Regions from separate parts of the Pseudomonas sp. GW823-FHT02C02 genome, predicted to be linked through region 2. Evidence: predicted binding sites of a transcription regulator. Region 2 holds the regulator's gene; each other region holds the start of a gene.
The links. The regulator FliA, encoded in region 2, starts transcription of late flagellar genes. The targets are predictions, from matches to a motif close to CTAAAGTTTNNNNNNNNNNNGCCGNTAA.
Positions count from the first base shown of each region.

Region 1: a site for FliA is predicted at 3,580-3,607, ahead of motA (flagellar motor stator protein MotA). Genes of this name have one in related genera too.
Region 3: a site for FliA is predicted at 4,319-4,346, ahead of AC1ROI_RS01420 (methyl-accepting chemotaxis protein). Genes of this name have one in related genera too.

Region 1 is NZ_JBXAJV010000012.1:196,089-202,007, reverse strand. Features, by position in the region: gene AC1ROI_RS21615 (lectin OAA family protein) at 1-176, shown strand, start outside; gene asd (archaetidylserine decarboxylase) at 233-1,093, opposite strand; gene AC1ROI_RS21605 (rhodanese-like domain-containing protein) at 1,112-1,927, opposite strand; gene AC1ROI_RS21600 (HDOD domain-containing protein) at 1,971-3,509, opposite strand; gene motA (flagellar motor stator protein MotA) at 3,676-4,527, shown strand; gene motB (flagellar motor protein MotB) at 4,531-5,559, shown strand; gene rsgA (small ribosomal subunit biogenesis GTPase RsgA) at 5,781-5,919, opposite strand, start outside.
Region 2 is NZ_JBXAJV010000015.1:110,966-116,884, forward strand. Features, by position in the region: gene AC1ROI_RS24320 (protein phosphatase CheZ) at 1-319, opposite strand, end outside; gene AC1ROI_RS24325 (chemotaxis response regulator CheY) at 342-713, opposite strand; gene fliA (RNA polymerase sigma factor FliA) at 881-1,621, opposite strand; gene fleN (flagellar synthesis regulator FleN) at 1,618-2,448, opposite strand; gene flhF (flagellar biosynthesis GTPase FlhF) at 2,565-3,899, opposite strand; gene flhA (flagellar biosynthesis protein FlhA) at 3,911-5,919, opposite strand, start outside.
Region 3 is NZ_JBXAJV010000001.1:325,926-331,844, forward strand. Features, by position in the region: gene AC1ROI_RS01390 (alpha/beta hydrolase family protein) at 1-754, opposite strand, end outside; gene AC1ROI_RS01395 (FMN-dependent NADH-azoreductase) at 923-1,534, opposite strand; gene AC1ROI_RS01400 (LysR substrate-binding domain-containing protein) at 1,665-2,573, shown strand; gene AC1ROI_RS01405 (MmcQ/YjbR family DNA-binding protein) at 2,570-2,929, shown strand; gene AC1ROI_RS01410 (DUF1294 domain-containing protein) at 2,926-3,357, opposite strand; gene AC1ROI_RS01415 (undecaprenyl-diphosphate phosphatase) at 3,354-4,184, opposite strand; gene AC1ROI_RS01420 (methyl-accepting chemotaxis protein) at 4,474-5,919, shown strand, end outside.

The DNA of each region.
Region 1 (5,919 bases), on a different contig from region 2:
AGTGGGGCGGCAATGACGCTCCATGGCATCCGGGTGGCAAGTGGGTCATCGGCGGCCGTGATAATCAGAACGTTGTGGCGTTGAGCGTCACCTCCAGTGATGGAGGGAAAAACCTCAGTGGCACCAATACCTACGCCAACGAAGGGCCGATCGGCTTTCGTGGACAGATAGAGTAACGGCGCTACCGAAATGTCCGCCCCTTCGAAGACGTTCGACGGGGCGGATTAGCCAATCAGGCTGTTGGCAGGCCCAGCGCCTGGCCCATTTGTACTGGCGACAGGGCGCCGAGCCCTTCAGCCCACTTCACCTGATCCGGTCCGAACAGCACCACAGCGGTCGAACCCAGCTTGAAGCGACCCAGTTCCGCACCTTTTTCCAGATGGATTGGCGCGCGGGCGGCTTCGTCGTAACGGAAGGTTTTCAGCTCGCGTTTCGGCGGCGTCACCAGCCCGGCCCACACGGTTTCAATCGACGCCACGATCATCGCGCCCACCAACACCACGGCCATCGGCCCGCGCTCGGTGTCGAAAATGCACGCCACACGTTCGTTGCGGGCAAACAGTTCCGGCACGTTTTCGGCGGTGGTCTGGTTGACCGAGAAAATCCGGCCCGGGATGTAGACCATCTCGCGCAGGGTGCCGGCCAGCGGCATGTGCACGCGGTGGTAGTCTTTCGGTGACAGGTAAATCGTCGCAAAGTCGCCGCCCATGAACGGCGCAGCATTGGCGGCATCACCGCCCAGCAATTCCAGCACGCTGAAACTGTGGCCCTTGGCCTGGAACACGCGGCCATGTTCGATCGGGCCGAGTTGGCTGACCGCACCGTCGGCCGGGCTGAGAATGGCGCCCGGAGTTTCATCGAGCGGGCGAGCGCCGTCTTTCAAGGCGCGGGTGAAGAACGCGTTGAAGTGCTCGTAAGCCGTCAGGTCTTCGACCAGCGCCTGGGACATGTCCACCTGATAGCGCTTGGCGAACCAGGCGGTAAAGGCATTCTTGAACCAACGCACGCGGCATTCGGCAATGCAGCCGGCCAGTCGCGAGAGCAAGTGGTGAGGCAGCAGGTATTGGCTGAGGATAAACAAACGCTTATTCATGGACTGTCCTTAAAAACCTTAAATCTCTACGGGCGTATCGGGGTGGTTGCCCCATTCGCCCCAGGAGCCGGCGTAGCCTTTGACCCGCGGATAACCGAGGGATTTGGCCACCAGATAAGTGAAGCCAGAGCGATGGTGAGTCTGGCAGTGGGTAATGACTTCTTTGTCTTTGGTGATACCGAGTTGTTCCAGGATCTGCGGCATGTCCGTGCGGATGCGCAGGTTGCGCGCTTGATCCATGCCGGCCGTCCATTCGAAATTCACCGCGCCGGGAATGTGCCCGGCCTTGGCTGCCAGGACTTTCTCGCCGGAGTATTCCAGTGGGCCGCGCGCGTCCCAGATCGCCAGGTCGGCGGCACCGAGACGGCTTTGCAGGTATTCGCGGGTGGCGGTCGGCTCGTCGTGCAGGGTCAACGCCACCGGGCCGCCAGCGGGGGCCGGGATTTGGATCGACATGGGCATGCCTTCCGCCAGCCAGGCTGTCAGGCCGCCGTCGAGATAGTGGTAGTTGCGATGGCCGATGACATCGAGCAGCCAGATAAAGCGCCCGGCCCAGCCGCCGCCTTCGTCGTCATAGACCACGTAGGTGGTATTGGCGTTATGTCCCAACTCACCGAACAACGTTTCGAGTGCCGCTTGCGGCGGCATCAGCCCAGGCGCAGGAGCCTGGCCGAGTTGTGTGCGTTTGGGATCGACAAAGCGTGCACCGGGAATATGCCCTTCGGTATAGCGGGCACTGCTGGTCAGGTCCACCAGAATCAGTTCGCGGGACTCAAGGCGAGGGAGCAAGTCGCTCGGCTCGATGACCAGCGCCAAGCCAGAGAAGTCAGACATGTGAGGTCTCCAGAGCACAAAAGGGAGGATTGTAGCGCAGCATTCATTGACCGCGCTGGCTAAAGCTATGGAGTGCCTTTTCAATGCACTGCGCGGTTTTGCCGAAGGCTTGCACGGTGATTTCCGAGAACGGCCCGCCGCCCTGATCCGCCACAACGACCATGATCACCCGACCATTGTTGACCAGCGAGCGCAGCAGCAGGTGTTCGCCGCGAAACTGCGCACGCAGGCTGGCGGGTAGCAATGCCGAGAACTGGGCGTTGTTGGCCGGGGTCAATCGCACCTGGGCCTGTTGCGAGAGCAACCGTTGCAGCACGGTGCTCTGACTCACGACCAGGTTTAGCCCCGCCGCTTCCTTCGCCAGCCCGGCTGTTTGATGCGCACGCAAATTGGCGTGAGTGCGGTCAGCCATCAATATCATCACTCGACGCATACCGCATGCGACCAGTGCGTCCCGGGCCGACGTGGTCAAGTGCATCGCATTGGTGAAGCGGCTCGGCTCAACCAGCAGTTCAGCACATTGTCTACGCCATGCCGTCAGGTTTTCGGTGGTCGGTGCTGGTGCCGGCAGCAACCCGGCGTGAATGCGGTTCACGCCCGAGGGCCAGATCAACGCTACGGCGGGGTGCCAGATGTCCGGCATGGCGTGCTGGTGCGCGCTGTTCACGGCTTGTTGATGCAGTTGCTGCTGCACGTCGCTCATCGGCATTTGCAGGTAAAGGCTGGTCAGGTATTGCCAGCGCTCGCTGTGCGGGCTGTCCCAGGCCTGTTGCGCCGACAGTGCCAGCCCATTGGCCAGCAACACGGTATTGGCCGGTTGGTTGAGCCAGCGACGCAAGGTCGGATCGTCATCGAGGCGGTTTTGCTGGCGCAAGGGATGCTCGCTGTCCCGGGCAATGCGCAGGACTTTGACCAGTTCGCGCTGCTCGTTGAGCAGCAGGCGATAACCTTGCTGCACCCAGATTGGCAGGCGCCAGATGTCCACCAGCGCCTGGCAGATGTCCAGCAGGCGAACGCCGAACAGGTCCTTTTCGACTTTGCGCGCTGACTCGCCTTTATGAATGACCCGCAGTTCCCATTCTTCGAGCAACTGCGGATGAGTCAACGCCATCGGCCAGAGCGGCGAGAGAAACAGCAGGCTGCCCCAGTGGATGTCCTGCCAGAGCCGCGCCAGGCGAGCGGCAAAAAAACCGTTGGCCTGTTGGGTCGCGTGCTGGCTGATCATCTGCAGCTGACGCAACGCCACCGGGATCTGTGATTGCGGTTCGGCAGGCAACCGGGCGAGCAATTCCTCGGTGCGTTTCAACCCGAGACGATTGATCGCCACCTCAAGGTTTTCCGCCGGGTCGGTCATGCTGCCGTGGGTATGACGATTGGCTTCACGAATCACGCTCAAGGCCAGGGCCGGGCTGTCCTGCAACAATTCGGCGATGTCGCGAATCGAGCTGCGGTTGTCGGCGAGGGCCTTGCAGACACGGTCGTGACTGTCTTGCGGAACCGGCAGACGCACGCCATCGAGAAGCTTGACCCAGCCTTCAAGAGTGGTTGGTTTTGGGATCGGGGTGTTCGTTTCGTTAGCCATGGTTGGACGTGATCATCGTCTGCATTACCTATGCCCAGAGAGGGCTAAATTAGCTTTTCGCTTGAACTGGCTATAGTCTGGCGCAGTTTTGCCGATAAGTAGAAGAAGAGATTTTTTAACTTCCGAATATGACCTTGAACCCGACTCAGTAAGTGCTCTCCTACCTATGGCTAAAATAATCGGCATCATCGTCGTATTCGCGAGCGTGCTCGGCGGATACGTGCTTTCCCACGGCAAGATTGCCGCCCTGATTCAACCTTTCGAGGTGATGATTATCGGTGGTGCGGCCCTCGGTGCATTCCTGCAGGCCAACCCAGGTCACATGTTCAAACTCGTTCTCAAGAAAGCGCTGGGAATGTTCAGTTCGCGCTTCAACCACACGTTCTATCTGGAAGTGCTGGGCCTGATCTACGAGATCCTCAACAAGAGCCGCCGCGAAGGCATGATGGCGATCGAAGGCGACATCGAAGACGCCGCCGCGAGCCCGATCTTCGCCAAGTACCCTGCGGTTCTGAAAGATGACCGCATGACCGCTTACATCTGCGATTACCTGCGCATCATGTCCTCCGGCAACATGGCGCCCCATGAGCTCGAAGGTCTGTTCGACATGGAACTGACCAGCCTCAAGGAAGACCTCGATCACCCGTCCCACGCCGTGAACGGCATCGCCGACGCCATGCCTGGCTTCGGTATTGTCGCGGCCGTATTGGGTATCGTGGTGACCATGGCCTCCCTGGGTGAAAGCGATCAGAAAATGATCGGCTTACACGTGGGTGCGGCACTGGTAGGTACTTTCTTCGGTATTCTCGCCGCCTACGGCTTCTTCGGCCCGCTGGCCCATGCCCTGGCCCACGAAGCCAAGGAGGAGCTGAACGTCTACGAAGCCATCAAGGCTTCGCTGGTTGCTTCGGCTTCCGGCATGCCGCCATCGCTGGCAGTGGAATTCGGCCGCAAGGTTTTGTACCCGGCGCACCGTCCTAGCTTCGCTGAGCTGGAACAAGCGGTTCGCGGTCGCTAAGTCATGGAAAACAACCAGCCGATAATCATCAAACGCGTAAAAAAATACGCGGCCGGACATCACGGGGGCTCCTGGAAAATCGCCTTCGCGGACTTCGCGACGGCGATGATGGCGTTCTTCCTGGTGCTGTGGTTGCTGTCCACCGCCACGCCGGAACAGAAGATTGCCATCGCCGGTTACTTCAAGGACCCGGTCGGTTTTTCCGAAAGCGGCACGCCATACATCATCGATCTGGGCGGCTCCCCGACCCTGGCGCCGGAGAACACCCTCAACCCTGAGGTGAAGTCTCAGCCGCAGCCGGACCGAGTCACCGTCGACACCGACCAGGTCGAAGGCATGGCCGAACAGGTGGAGAAGGAACGCCTGGAACTGTTGCTGCAAGAATTGCAGAACAAGGTTGATGAAAACCCGCAGCTGCAAAAATTCAAGGACCAGATCCTGTTCGAAATCACACAGGACGGCTTGCGCATCCAGATCATGGACGCGGAAAACCGGCCTATGTTCGACTCAGGCTCAGCGCGTCTGAAACCGTATTTCGAAGACATCCTGCTGGCCATGGCCGACACCATCAAAGCGGTGCCGAACAAGATCAGCATCAGCGGCCATACCGATGCCAAGCCGTACTCGGGCACCGGTGATTTTGGTAACTGGGAACTCTCAGCCAACCGTGCCAACGCCGCCCGCCGTGCCCTGGTCGCCGGCAGCTATCCGGATCAGCAAGTGGCGCGGGTGGTCGGTTATGCCTCGTCGGCGCTGTTCGATCGCGAGAACCCGTTCAACCCGGTCAATCGCCGGATCGACATCGTGGTGCTGACCAAAAAGGCCCAACGCGCCATCGAAGGTTCGCAAGGCGTTGAACCGGCACCTGCGCCAACGCAAGGGCAGGGCGGTCCGGGCGAAGTGCCGGCCACGCCGATCGATCCGAACGCATTGCCGGCGGATAAACTACCGCTGCCGGCCCATGAGCTTCGTGAGCGATTGAATATCTTCGAAGACCCGGCACCGAAACCGGCGGAACCGCCGAAGCAGTGATCCACAACAATCAAGCCGACAGAGATGTCGGCTTTTTTGTGCGTCTTTCACGGGGTTGGACGTCACTGCATTTTTAGCGTGGACATAGTCCCTGTGGGAGCGAGCCTGCTCGCGAAGGCTTTGTGTCAGGCGACGGGGGGAGGGCGGTGTACATATCCATTTCTGCGGTAACGGCCGCCCATGGATCATGTTCGTGGCATCACGAACATGATCACGGCTACTTAATAACTGGTTTCCGGCAAACTGGCGATGATCGAGCGATAGCTGTTCATCCGCTGCTGCTGCACGCGACCCTCTTCCAGCGCCTTGAGCAAGGCGCAACCCGGCTCGCGGTCGTGCTTGCAGTCGCGGAAGCGGCAG
Region 2 (5,919 bases):
CCAGGTCCATGGTGCGGTTGGCCGCAGCCTCGGTCAGCTTGACCACATACCCCAGTCGCTCGGTGGCGTCCGTGATCTGCGACACTTCCTCGGCTTGCGGCATGTTCGGGTCAATCTGGAAATTGACGATCGCGCTATGCAGCTCGCGAGTGAGCTTGCCCACTTCCTGGTACAGGCCGCGGTCACGGGTCTGATTGAGCTCATGGATCAGTTGCACAGCGTCGCCGAACCTGCCCTTTTCAAGGCTTTCGACCAGTTCGACCGCGTGTTTTTTCAGGGTCGATTCAAAATCGCCCAGTGAAGATTCGTTATGCTCCATAGCTCCCCCGTGGCGCAGTGGATCAACCGATGCGTTCGAAAATCTTCTCGATTTTTTCTTTCAACGCCTGGGCCGTAAAGGGTTTGACCACATAGCCGTTAACACCGGCCTGGGCTGCTTCGATAATCTGCTCGCGCTTGGCTTCGGCGGTCACCATCAGCACCGGCAGGTGCTTGAGCTTTTCATCGGCGCGCACGTGACGCAGCAGATCGATACCGGTCATGCCAGGCATGTTCCAGTCCGTTACCAGAAAGTCGATGCTCCCGCTGTTGAGAACCGGAATGGCAGTAGTGCCATCGTCGGCCTCGACCGTGTTGGTGAACCCAAGGTCACGCAACAGGTTTTTTATGATCCGCCGCATCGTTGAGAAGTCATCAACGATGAGGATTTTCATGTTCTTGTCCAATTCGACCTCCAAGCAGTCTTAAACGCGCCCAGCACCTGGACGCGCCATTTCAATCAATCCGGCAATGCACTCGATGACTGTCTGGAGCACAACAGATCGCGACCGGTGCAGCTCAACACCCCACCGGCCTCGTTCGCAGTGTCCCCACACTGCCTTCAGCGCGCTCGCCACTCCCCCAAACGCCCCCGCAAACGGGCCGCGCACTGGCTATGTAACTGGCTGACCCGCGATTCGCTGACCCCCAGGACCTCACCGATTTCCTTGAGGTTCAGCTCTTCGTCGTAGTACAGCGCCAACACCAGTCGCTCACGCTCCGGCAAATTGGCAATCGCGTCCGCCAGCGCGGCCTGGAAGCGTTCATCTTCCAGATCGCGTGACGGCTCCAGATGTGCACTCGCGCCATCCTCGTGCAGCCCTTCGTGTTCGCCGTCCTGCAACAGATCGTCGAAACTGAATAACCGGCTGCCCAGGGTGTCGTTCAAAATCCCGTAATAATCGTCGAGACTCAATTGGAGTTCGGCCGCAACTTCATGATCTTTAGCGTCACGACCGGTTTTAGCTTCAATCGAGCGAATTGCGTCACTGACCATGCGGGTATTGCGGTGAACCGAGCGTGGCGCCCAGTCACCCTTGCGCACTTCATCGAGCATCGCGCCGCGGATTCGAATGCCCGCGTACGTCTCGAAACTCGCGCCTTTGCTGGCGTCATATTTGGTCGATACTTCCAGCAGGCCGATCATCCCGGCCTGGATCAGGTCTTCAACCTGAACACTGGCCGGCAGACGCGCCAGCAAGTGGTAAGCAATGCGTTTGACCAGTGGCGCGTAACGCTCGATCAGCTCGTACTGCGCGTCACGTGCCGACTTCTTGTAGAGGTTGTAGCCACTGGCTGTCATAGGACGGGTCCTGCGGTCTGTTGCACGAGGCGCTCGACGAAAAACTCCAGGTGCCCACGCGGGTTGGCAGGCAGCGGCCAGGTGTCGACCTTCTGCGCGATGGCCTTGAACGCCAGGGCGCACTTGGAACGCGGGAAGGCTTCGTAGACGGCACGCTGTTTCTGCACGGCCTTGCGCACGCTTTCGTCGTAAGGCACCGCGCCGACGTATTGTAAGGCGACGTCAAGGAAGCGGTCCGTGACCTTGGTCAACTTGGCGAACAGGTTGCGACCTTCCTGCGGGCTCTGGGCCATGTTGGCCAGGACGCGGAAGCGGTTCATGCCGTAATCGCGGTTCAGCAGTTTGATCAGCGCGTAGGCGTCGGTGATCGAGGTCGGCTCGTCGCACACCACCAGCAAGACCTCTTGCGCTGCGCGGACGAAACTGACTACCGAGTCACCAATACCTGCAGCGGTGTCGATCACCAAGACATCGAGGTTGTCGCCGATATCGCTGAAGGCCTGGATCAGACCGGCGTGTTGAGCCGGGCTCAGATGAACCATGCTCTGTGTGCCGGACGCGGCCGGGACAATGCGAATACCGCCAGGGCCCTGCAACAGAACGTCGCGCAGCTCACAGCGGCCTTCGATCACGTCGGCCAGGGTACGTTTGGGTGTCAGCCCCAAGAGGACGTCGACGTTCGCCAGCCCCAGATCGGCGTCCAGCAGCATGACGCGCCGGCCGAGCTCAGCTAGAGCCAGGGACAAGTTCACTGACACGTTAGTCTTCCCGACGCCACCTTTGCCGCCGGTCACCGCGATCACCTGTACGGGATGCATGCTGCCCATGTTATTTCTTTACCTTGTCTTGCATAGACGGAGGCCACATTACTGGCTGCGCGCTCAATAACTGAACAATGCATGGCAGACCATCGATGTAGGTACAAAAACGGTTCATTAGCACCTCAGCCAACCTGCTTGGTCGGGCTGTGGTAAATATCAGCGAACATGTCAGCCATGGCTTCTTCGCTGGGTTCTTCTTGCATTTGCACGCTGACGGCACGACTGACCAACTGATGACGACGCGGCAGATGCAAATCATCCGGAATACGCGGGCCATCGGTCAGGTAAGCCACCGGCAATTCATGACTGATCGCCAGGCTCAACACCTCGCCCAGACTTGCCGTTTCATCCAGTTTAGTCAGGATGCAGCCAGCGAGCCCGCAGCGCTTGTAACTGTGATAAGCGGCCGTTAGAACCTGTTTCTGGCTGGTGGTTGCCAGAACCAGATAATTTTTTGACTTGATGCCCCGTCCGGCCAGGCTTTCGAGCTGCATGCGCAGGGCTGGATCGCTGGCCTGGAGGCCGGCGGTATCGATCAGCACCACGCGCTTGCGCAGCAAGGGGTCCAGCGCCTGCACCAGAGATTGGCCCGGATCGACGTGGGTTACCGACACGTTGAGAATCCGGCCCAGGGTCTTCAATTGTTCCTGAGCACCGATACGGTAGCTGTCCATGCTCACCAGCGCGATGTTTTGCGCGCCGTATTTGAGCACGTAGCGAGCCGCGAGCTTGGCCAGGGTGGTGGTCTTGCCCATGCCGGCAGGGCCGACCATGGCAATCACGCCGCCCTCTTCCAGTGGTTCGACTTCCGGTGTGGCAATCATCCGTGCCAAGTGCGCCAGTAACATGCGCCAGGCCTGACGGGGTTCGTCAATGTCGGTAATCATCGCCAGCAAGTCGCGGGACAACGGGCCGGACAGGCCGATGCGTTGCAGGCGACGCCAAAGATTGGCCTGGGCTGGACGGCTGCCTTGCAGCTGATTCCAGGCCAGGGAGCCGAGTTGTACTTCCATCAATTCGCGCAGGCTGTTGAGTTCGAAACGCATCGAATCGAACGCCCGCGGATCGACGCCGCCAGCGGCAGGTGCCGGGGCTGGTGCCGAGCGACGAGGTTCGGCATACGTCGGCTCGATCAGCGGCTCGGCGGCGGTCAACGGCAGGCCGGCGAACAATTGGCGATTGGTGGTCTTGTCGCCTTCGGTTTCGCCTTCGCCACGCAGGCTCAATTCGGCCTGGGCGGTGACGATCCGCGACTGGGTCTTGCGCAGCTCATCCTCGAGTTCCATGTTCGGAACACGCGGGGCCAGCGCCGACAATTTGTAATCCAGGGCAGCCGTCAGCTCGACACCACCGGCGATCCGGCGATTGCCAATAATGGCGGCATCAGCGCCCAGCTCATCACGAACCAGTTTCATGGCCTGACGCATATCGGCGGCGAAAAAACGCTTAACTTGCATAAACCACTACCTCAGCCGTTGGGCCCTACTGTCGCAACGATGGTCACTTGCTTGTTGTCAGGAATTTCCTGGTAAGCCAACACATGCAAACCCGGCACTGCCAGTCGGCCGAATCGCGACAGCATCGCGCGAACCGGACCGGCTACCAGCAGAATCACCGGTTGACCTTGCATTTCCTGACGCTGCGCCGCATCGATCAACGAACGTTGCAGTTTCTCAGCCATGCTTGGCTCCAGCAGAACACCCTCTTCCGAGCCTTGTCCTGCCTTCTGAAGACTATTGAGCAATATCTGTTCCAACCTTGGCTCCAGCGTGATAACTGGTAGCTCGGAGTCAGTCCCTACAATGCTTTGGACGATTGCGCGGGATACGCCGACGCGCACCGCGGCCACCAAAGCGGCAGTATCTTGACTCTTGGCAGCATTGTTGGCGATGGCCTCGGCGATGCTGCGAATGTCCCGCACCGGCACCTGTTCGGCCAACAACGCTTGAAGCACCTTGAGCAACTGCGACAGCGAGACCACACCCGGCACCAGCTCTTCGGCCAGCTTCGGCGAGCTTTTGGCCAGCAATTGCATGAGTTGCTGGACTTCTTCGTGACCGATCAGTTCGCTGGAGTGCTTGTACAGAATCTGGTTCAAGTGCGTCGCCACGACCGTACTGGCGTCCACCACGGTGTAACCCAGCGATTGCGCCTGGGCACGCTGGCTGATTTCGATCCAGACCGCTTCCAGGCCAAAAGCCGGATCTTTGGCGGTTATGCCGTTGAGCGTGCCGTAGACCTGCCCCGGGTTGATCGCCAGTTCGCGATCCGGGTAAATCTCGGCTTCTGCCAGGATCACGCCCATCAGGGTCAGGCGGTAAGCACTCGGGGCCAGGTCGAGGTTGTCACGAATGTGCACAGTCGGCATCAGGAAGCCCAGGTCCTGGGACAGCTTCTTGCGCACGCCCTTGATCCGCGCCAACAACTGACCACCCTGATTGCGATCCACCAGCGGAATCAGGCGATAGCCGACTTCCAGCCCGATCATGTCGATCGGTGTCACGTCGTCCCAACCCAGCTCCTTGGTTTCCATCGCGCGAGCTGGCGATGGCAGCAGCTCCTGTTGACGCTTGACCTCTTGCAGGGCCTGAACCTTGACCACGTTCTGCTTCTTCCAGAACAGGTACGCGCCGCCAGCAGCCAGGGCCGCCATGCTGAGAAAGGAGAAGTGCGGCATGCCGGGCACCAGGCCCATCACTGCCATCAAACCCGCCGCCACGGCCAACGCTTTCGGCGAGGCGAACATCTGGCGATTGATCTGTTTGCCCATGTCTTCCGAACCGGAAGCACGGGTCACCATGATTGCCGCCGCTGTCGACAACAGCAGTGATGGCAATTGCGCCACCAAACCGTCACCGATGGTCAACAAGGCGTAAACCCGGCCGGCATCACCAAAGGTCATGCCGTGCTGGAAGATACCGACCGCCATGCCGCCGATCAGGTTGATGAACAGAATCAGCAGGCCGGCGATGGCGTCACCGCGCACGAATTTGCTGGCACCGTCCATCGAACCGTAGAACTCGGCTTCCTGGGCGACTTCCATCCGGCGCAGTTTGGCCTGGTTCTGGTCGATCAGGCCGGCGTTCAAGTCGGCGTCGATTGCCATTTGTTTGCCGGGCATCGCATCGAGGGTGAAACGTGCGCTCACCTCGGAAATCCGCCCGGCGCCCTTGGTCACCACGACGAAGTTGATGATCATCAAGATCGCGAAAACTACGATACCAACCACGTAGTTACCGCCGATCACCACCTCGCCGAAGGCCTGGATCACCTTACCGGCGGAAGCGTGACCGTCCTGTCCGTGGAGCATCACCACTCGGGTGGAGGCCACGTTCAGCGCCAGTCGCAACAACGTTGCCACCAGCAGAATGGTTGGGAACACTGCAAAATCCAGCGGCCGCAAGGCGTAGACGCAAACCAGCAAGACGACAATCGACAACGCGATGTTGAACGTGAAAAACACGTCCAGCAGGAACG
Region 3 (5,919 bases), on a different contig from region 2:
TGTAGAGCAGCACCGGCACATGCACGTCGGCCAAGGTGTGGCGTCCGAATTTCAGACTCAGCGGCGCCATCAGCAGCAAGGCATGGACACGTGGATCCGCCACAGGCTGCAAATCATCCCGGTCGACAATCAGCTCGCCCTGGGTGTTACAGGCATCGTGGTCGTCCGGGCGTTCCTGGCAGTAGCGGCGCAGACGATCCAGGTCAGGCGTGGCGCCGGAGAGGATCAGCGCCGTTTCGCCGCCCGCCGAGTAACCGATCACGCCGACCTGATCGGCATTGACGAAAGGCGCGAGCATACGGTCGCCCAGGGTCGCGGTAATGGCTTCGGAAATCTGGATGGGCCGGCCGTAAAGGTTACTCAACGTACCGAGGCGGCTGTGGTCTTGGGAGTTGTCACCGGGATGGATCACCGCCACCACCACAAACCCTTTGCGTGCCAGCGAGGTGGCGAGGTCGTGCAGCGCCAGCGGGGTACCGGTGTTGCCGTGGGACAGCATCAGCATCGGGAAACGGCCCATGGCGACGCGGGTGTCTTCCCCTGCCTCGACCGTGTAACCCTCGATTTTGCTGGTGTGTTCCCGGTCGCTCGAGGGATAGAACGCGATGGCGCGCATCGGCTGCAAGTCCAGAGGATCGAGAAAACTCATCTCATGGAAGCCGACGCTCCATTGAGGGTGCGGCGCAGGCCCGGCGTGCACTGAATTCAGGCTGCTGAGCAGGCAAATCAGAAACATTGCACAAAGACGCACCATGGGATGCCCCACCTTGTTACTGGACCGGAGTCGGTAACCCTCGACTGCATAACCCGGGCCACAACCTGTAATGACCAGAAACAAAAAACCCTGCATCTGGCACTTGCGTGATCAGAATACAGAGTTTTTTGGGTGGTGCCTGAGCTGTTTGAGCGCTTTACGCAAGCCTTACGCGGCGGCGAACAATTGCTCACTGATTTGCGTGTGGGCATCGCTCATGGCTTTGGTGCGCACTTCGTCACCGTAGGCCAGGCCATGGGCACGAACAAACTCAATGTCGGTGATGCCGATGAAGCCGAACAGCACCTTCAAGTACTCTTCGTGCGCAACGCCAGTCGCCTGACCGGCATGCAGACCGCCGGACGTCGAGACGATCACGACTTTCTTGCCACCGCACAGGCCTTCAGGGCCCGCTTCGGTGTAGCGGAAGGTCTGGCCGGCAACGGCAATGCGGTCGATCCAGGCCTTGAGTTGGGTCGGGATGGTGAAGTTGTACATCGGCGCTGCGATGACAACGGCGTCGGCCGCGAGGAATTCGGCCAGGGTGGTGGCGCTGAGTTCGGCTTCGTGCTGTTGCGCGGCGTTGCGCAGTTCAGCGGTGGTGCCGGCGGCAACCAGGGTGGTGGCGGAGAAATGGCTGATGGCATCGGCGGCCAGATCGCGGTAGGTCACCACCGCGGTTGGCTCGGCGGCTTGCCAGGCTTTGACGACTTCGCTGCTCAGCAGACGGGAAGCCGAGTTGTCACCAAGAATGCTCGAATCGATATGCAGCAGTTTCATAAGGGATCTCCAGGTGAGGATCGCCACCGGGCGATCTGATGGGGAGGATCCTACAGATGAAACCAATAGCTGATTAGTCCGCAACAATGCGATAGTTCGTCCCACTGATAGAACAATCGGATTTCCAATCATGCAAGACCTCAACGACCTTTACTATTTCGCCAAAGTGGTCGAAGCCGGTGGCTTCGCCGCAGCCGGGCGTTTGCTGGGGATTCCCAAGTCCCGATTGTCGCGACGCATTGCCGAGCTGGAAGAACGCCTCGGCGCGCGCCTGCTGCAACGTACCACCCGGCAACTCAAGCTGACGGCGGTGGGCGAACGTTACCTGCGGCACTGTCAGGCGATGCTGCTGGAAGCCGAGATGGCCGATGAAGCCGTGGCGAGTATGTCCAGCGAACCTCGCGGACGCTTGCGGGTGTCCTGCCCCGTCGGGCTGGCCCACGAAATGCTGCCGACGGTGATCAGCCGCTTCCTCGAAAAACACCCTCAGGTGCAACTGGAAGTCATGTTGCTCAATCGCCGGGTCGACTTGGTCACCGAAGGCGTCGATGTCGCGCTGCGGGTCCGTGAGTTGGGCGATGAAGATCCGTTGCTGGTGACCCGTCGCTTGCGCCAGGCACAGATGGCGATGGTCGCCAGCCCGGCCTTCCTGCACGGACGTGAGATCAACCACCCCGAAGACCTGAAATCCTTGCCGGTGCTTGGTGCGCTGGAAGCCGACCGCCTGGTGCACATTCGCATGCTCGATCAGCAGGGCAAAAGCTACGATTTGAGCCTGGAAGCGCGATTGGGCATTGACGATTTCATCGTGCGCAAGGCCTGCACGCTCGCCGGCCAGGGGTTCACCATGCTGCCGATGATGTATTGCGAACAGGAGCTGGAAAATGGTTCGCTGGTGCAGTTGCTACCCGATTGGTCATTGCCTGGCGGCTGGCTGCAAGCGGTCTACCCTCATCGGCGCGGGGTGATGCCGGCCGTGCGGGCCTGGATCGACCATTTGATCGAATCATTCAATGCCTGTGGGGACCGATTGATATGAAGGCTGGACGCATGAGCGAAGAGGACGTCGCGCAATTCTGTCTCGCGCTACCCGGTGCGCGGGAAGACTACAAGTGGGGAGGCGTTCGGGTGTTTTCGATTGCCGGGAACAAGATGTTCGCCTTGCAGAACCTGCGCGGCGATTCCCTGGCGTTCAAGGTCGACAAGGATCTGTTCCTCGGGCATTGCGACCGCCCGGGGATTCACCCGGCGCCGTACCTGGCGCGGGCCCAGTGGATCATCATGCAAACGCCCTACCCGCTGGGATCCGAGGAGCTTCAGGCGTTGTTGAAACGTTCCCATCAACTGGTGGTGAGCAAGCTGCCCAAGCGCACCCAGGTCAGCCTGTTGCTTTAAAGCAGTGCAAACAGGTGAGCGCCGAGGAATAGCTGGTCGATCCAGAACACCTGATGCATCAGCACAATGAGCCAGAACACCAGCTGGAACGAGACCTTGCGAGTCTTGTGCCGAAACACTTGCTGGGCCAGCAAGGCACCCGGCCATCCGCCCGCCAGCTCCACCGCGTGCAACACGTTTTCCGGTGTCCGCCAGCTGTCGGCGCGAGCCTTGCGCTTGTCGCTCCAGTACAGGAAGAACGCCAGCACGCTGACGATGCCGTAAGCCGCCAGCGGAATCAGCGACACCCCATGCAGCCACAACGACATTGAACCCGTCAGTGGCAGCGCGCACAGGATCGCCAACACCAGCAATTTCAGCCGAGGGTGCTGGACCCGCTCGCCCCCGGACCTGCGTCCGGGATTGTTGCGCGCGCTGGAGTCATTCATGGGCGTGCGGCGGCCCAATCGACCCAGCCGAATTGCCAGGTGGCCAGGATGAACAGGCCGAACGCAATGCGATACCAGGCGAATGCCGCGTAGCTGTGGCTGCCGATGAACACCAGCAAGCCTCTGACGGCAATCATCGCGAAGATGAACGCCGTGACGAAGCCGATCGCAAACACCGGAAGATCAGCCGGTACGAACAGGTCGCGGTATTTGTAGCCCGAATACACCGCCGCACCGACCATGGTCGGCATCGCCAGAAAGAACGAGAACTCGGTGGCCGTCTTGCGCGACAACCCGAACAGCAAGCCGCCGATGATGGTCGAACCGGAACGCGAGGTCCCGGGAATCATGGCCAGGCACTGGGCGAACCCGACTTTCAAGGCATCTTTCCAGGTGATTTCGTCGACAGTGTGGGCATGCACTTCATGCTGACGCTGCTCCGCCCACAACATCACGATCCCGCCCACGACCAAGGCCGTGGCCACGGTGATCGGGTTGAACAGGTATTCGTGGATGAGATCGGCAAAAATCACCCCCAATACCACCGCAGGCAGGAAAGCGATCAACAGGTTGGCGGTAAAACGCCGGGCGTTTGGTTGTGTCGGCAAACCGACGACCACGTCGAAGATCTTTCGGCGAAATTCCCACACCACCGCCAGGATCGCCCCGAGCTGGATAATGATATTGAAAGCCATCGCGCGTTCGCCACCGAAGTTGAGCAAGTCCGCGACTATGATTTGGTGACCGGTACTGGAAATGGGCAAAAATTCCGTCAGCCCTTCTACAACCCCTAAAATCAATGCCTGCAAGGCGGTCCAAAGTTCCATCAATCCCCCAAAGGCGATGCGCCAAGGCATGCCCCATTAGTTTTTTAAGCGTTCACCGCGCCAAGCGTAGCTGAAGTCCCGCGCGCAAAGGATCCAGACGGAGCCGTAAAAACTCCGTGAAAAATCAACTTGGATTCAGGTTTTTCCGCGCGGGGCCGAAATCCTATCAGACAAGCCCCGATAACGCTGCCGCGTAATGAGACTTGGGTCGTATAGGCCCGACCGGCAAAGCGTGGTTGGATGCTGGCAATCGTTTATTACAAGAAAAAGAAATCGGAGTGACAGCGTTATGAACAGCTTGCGCAGTGTGTCGATCAGCCGACGCTTGTGGCTCATCTTGATTGTGTCGGTATTGATGTTGTTGACGTTGGGCGTGTTGATGCTCAAGCAGATCCATACCGATCTATACCAGGCAAAAGCCCAGAAAACCCAGCACGTAGTGCAGACCGCCAGCGGCATTCTGACTTACTACCACGGCCTGGAAACCGCCGGCACACTCACCCGCGATGCCGCGCAGAAGCAGGCACTGACCGCCGTGCGCGGGCTGCGTTATGACCAGAACGACTATTTCTGGATCAACGACCTGACGCCGGTGATGGTGATGCACCCGGCCAACCCCAAACTCGATGGGCAAAACCTCTCGGCGATCCGCGACCCGGACGGTTTTGCGCTGTTCAACGAAATGGTGGCCGTCGCCAAGGCCAAAGGCGCCGGTACGGTCAACTACCGCTGGCCTAAGCCGGGCGCCAGCGACCCGGTCGGGAAAACCTCCTACGTCAAATTGTTCGAACCTTGGGGCTGGGTGATCGGTTCGGGCGTGTACATCGATGACATGCAGGCCGAGTTCTACGGCCAGGTCTGGAAGGCTTCGTTCGTCGGCCTGGTGATTGCGCTGATCATGGCGTTGCTGGTGATCATGATCGCTCGCAGTATCGTGCGACCGCTTCAGGACACAGTGAACGCCATGGCCAACATCGCCAGCGGCGAAAGCGATCTGACCCGCAGCCTCGACACCCATGGCCAGGATGAAGTCACGCAACTGGCCCGGCACTTCAATGCCTTCACTGCCAAACTGCGAGGGGTGATCAGCGAGCTGCAAGTGTCCGCCAGCGCCCTGGGCCTGTCGTCCAGCGAACTGGGCAATGACGCCGCCCAGGCCCAGCAACGCAGTCAGCAACAGTCCCAGCAGATGGAGCTGGTGGCGACTGCGATCAACGAAGTGACTTACGGTGTGCAGGACGTGGCCAAGAATGCCGAGCATGCGGCCAGCGAAATGCGCGATGCCGAATCCCAGGCGCAGCAGGGGCAGATCAATATTGATGGCAGCTTGCAGCAGATCGACAAACTGTCCGGCACCATCGATCAAGCCGTGGAAGTGATTCGCACCCTGGCCGCTGAAAGCACCCAGATTGGCAGTGTCCTGGAGGTGATCCGCTCCATCGCCGAGCAAACCAACCTGCTGGCACTCAACGCCGCCATCGAGGCTGCCCGCGCCGGTGAACAAGGCCGTGGCTTTGCGGTGGTGGCCGATGAAGTGCGCCTGTTGGCCCAGCGTACCCAGAAGTCCACGGCGGAGATCCAGTCGATGATCGAGCGCCTGCAGACTCACTCCGAAGCGGCGGTGAAAGTGATCGGCGACAGCAGTCGAGCCTCGCAACTGACCATCGAACAGGCCGGTCTGGCCGGCGCCAGCCTCAATGCCATCGGCCAGGCGCTGCGCAACCTCAACGGGCTG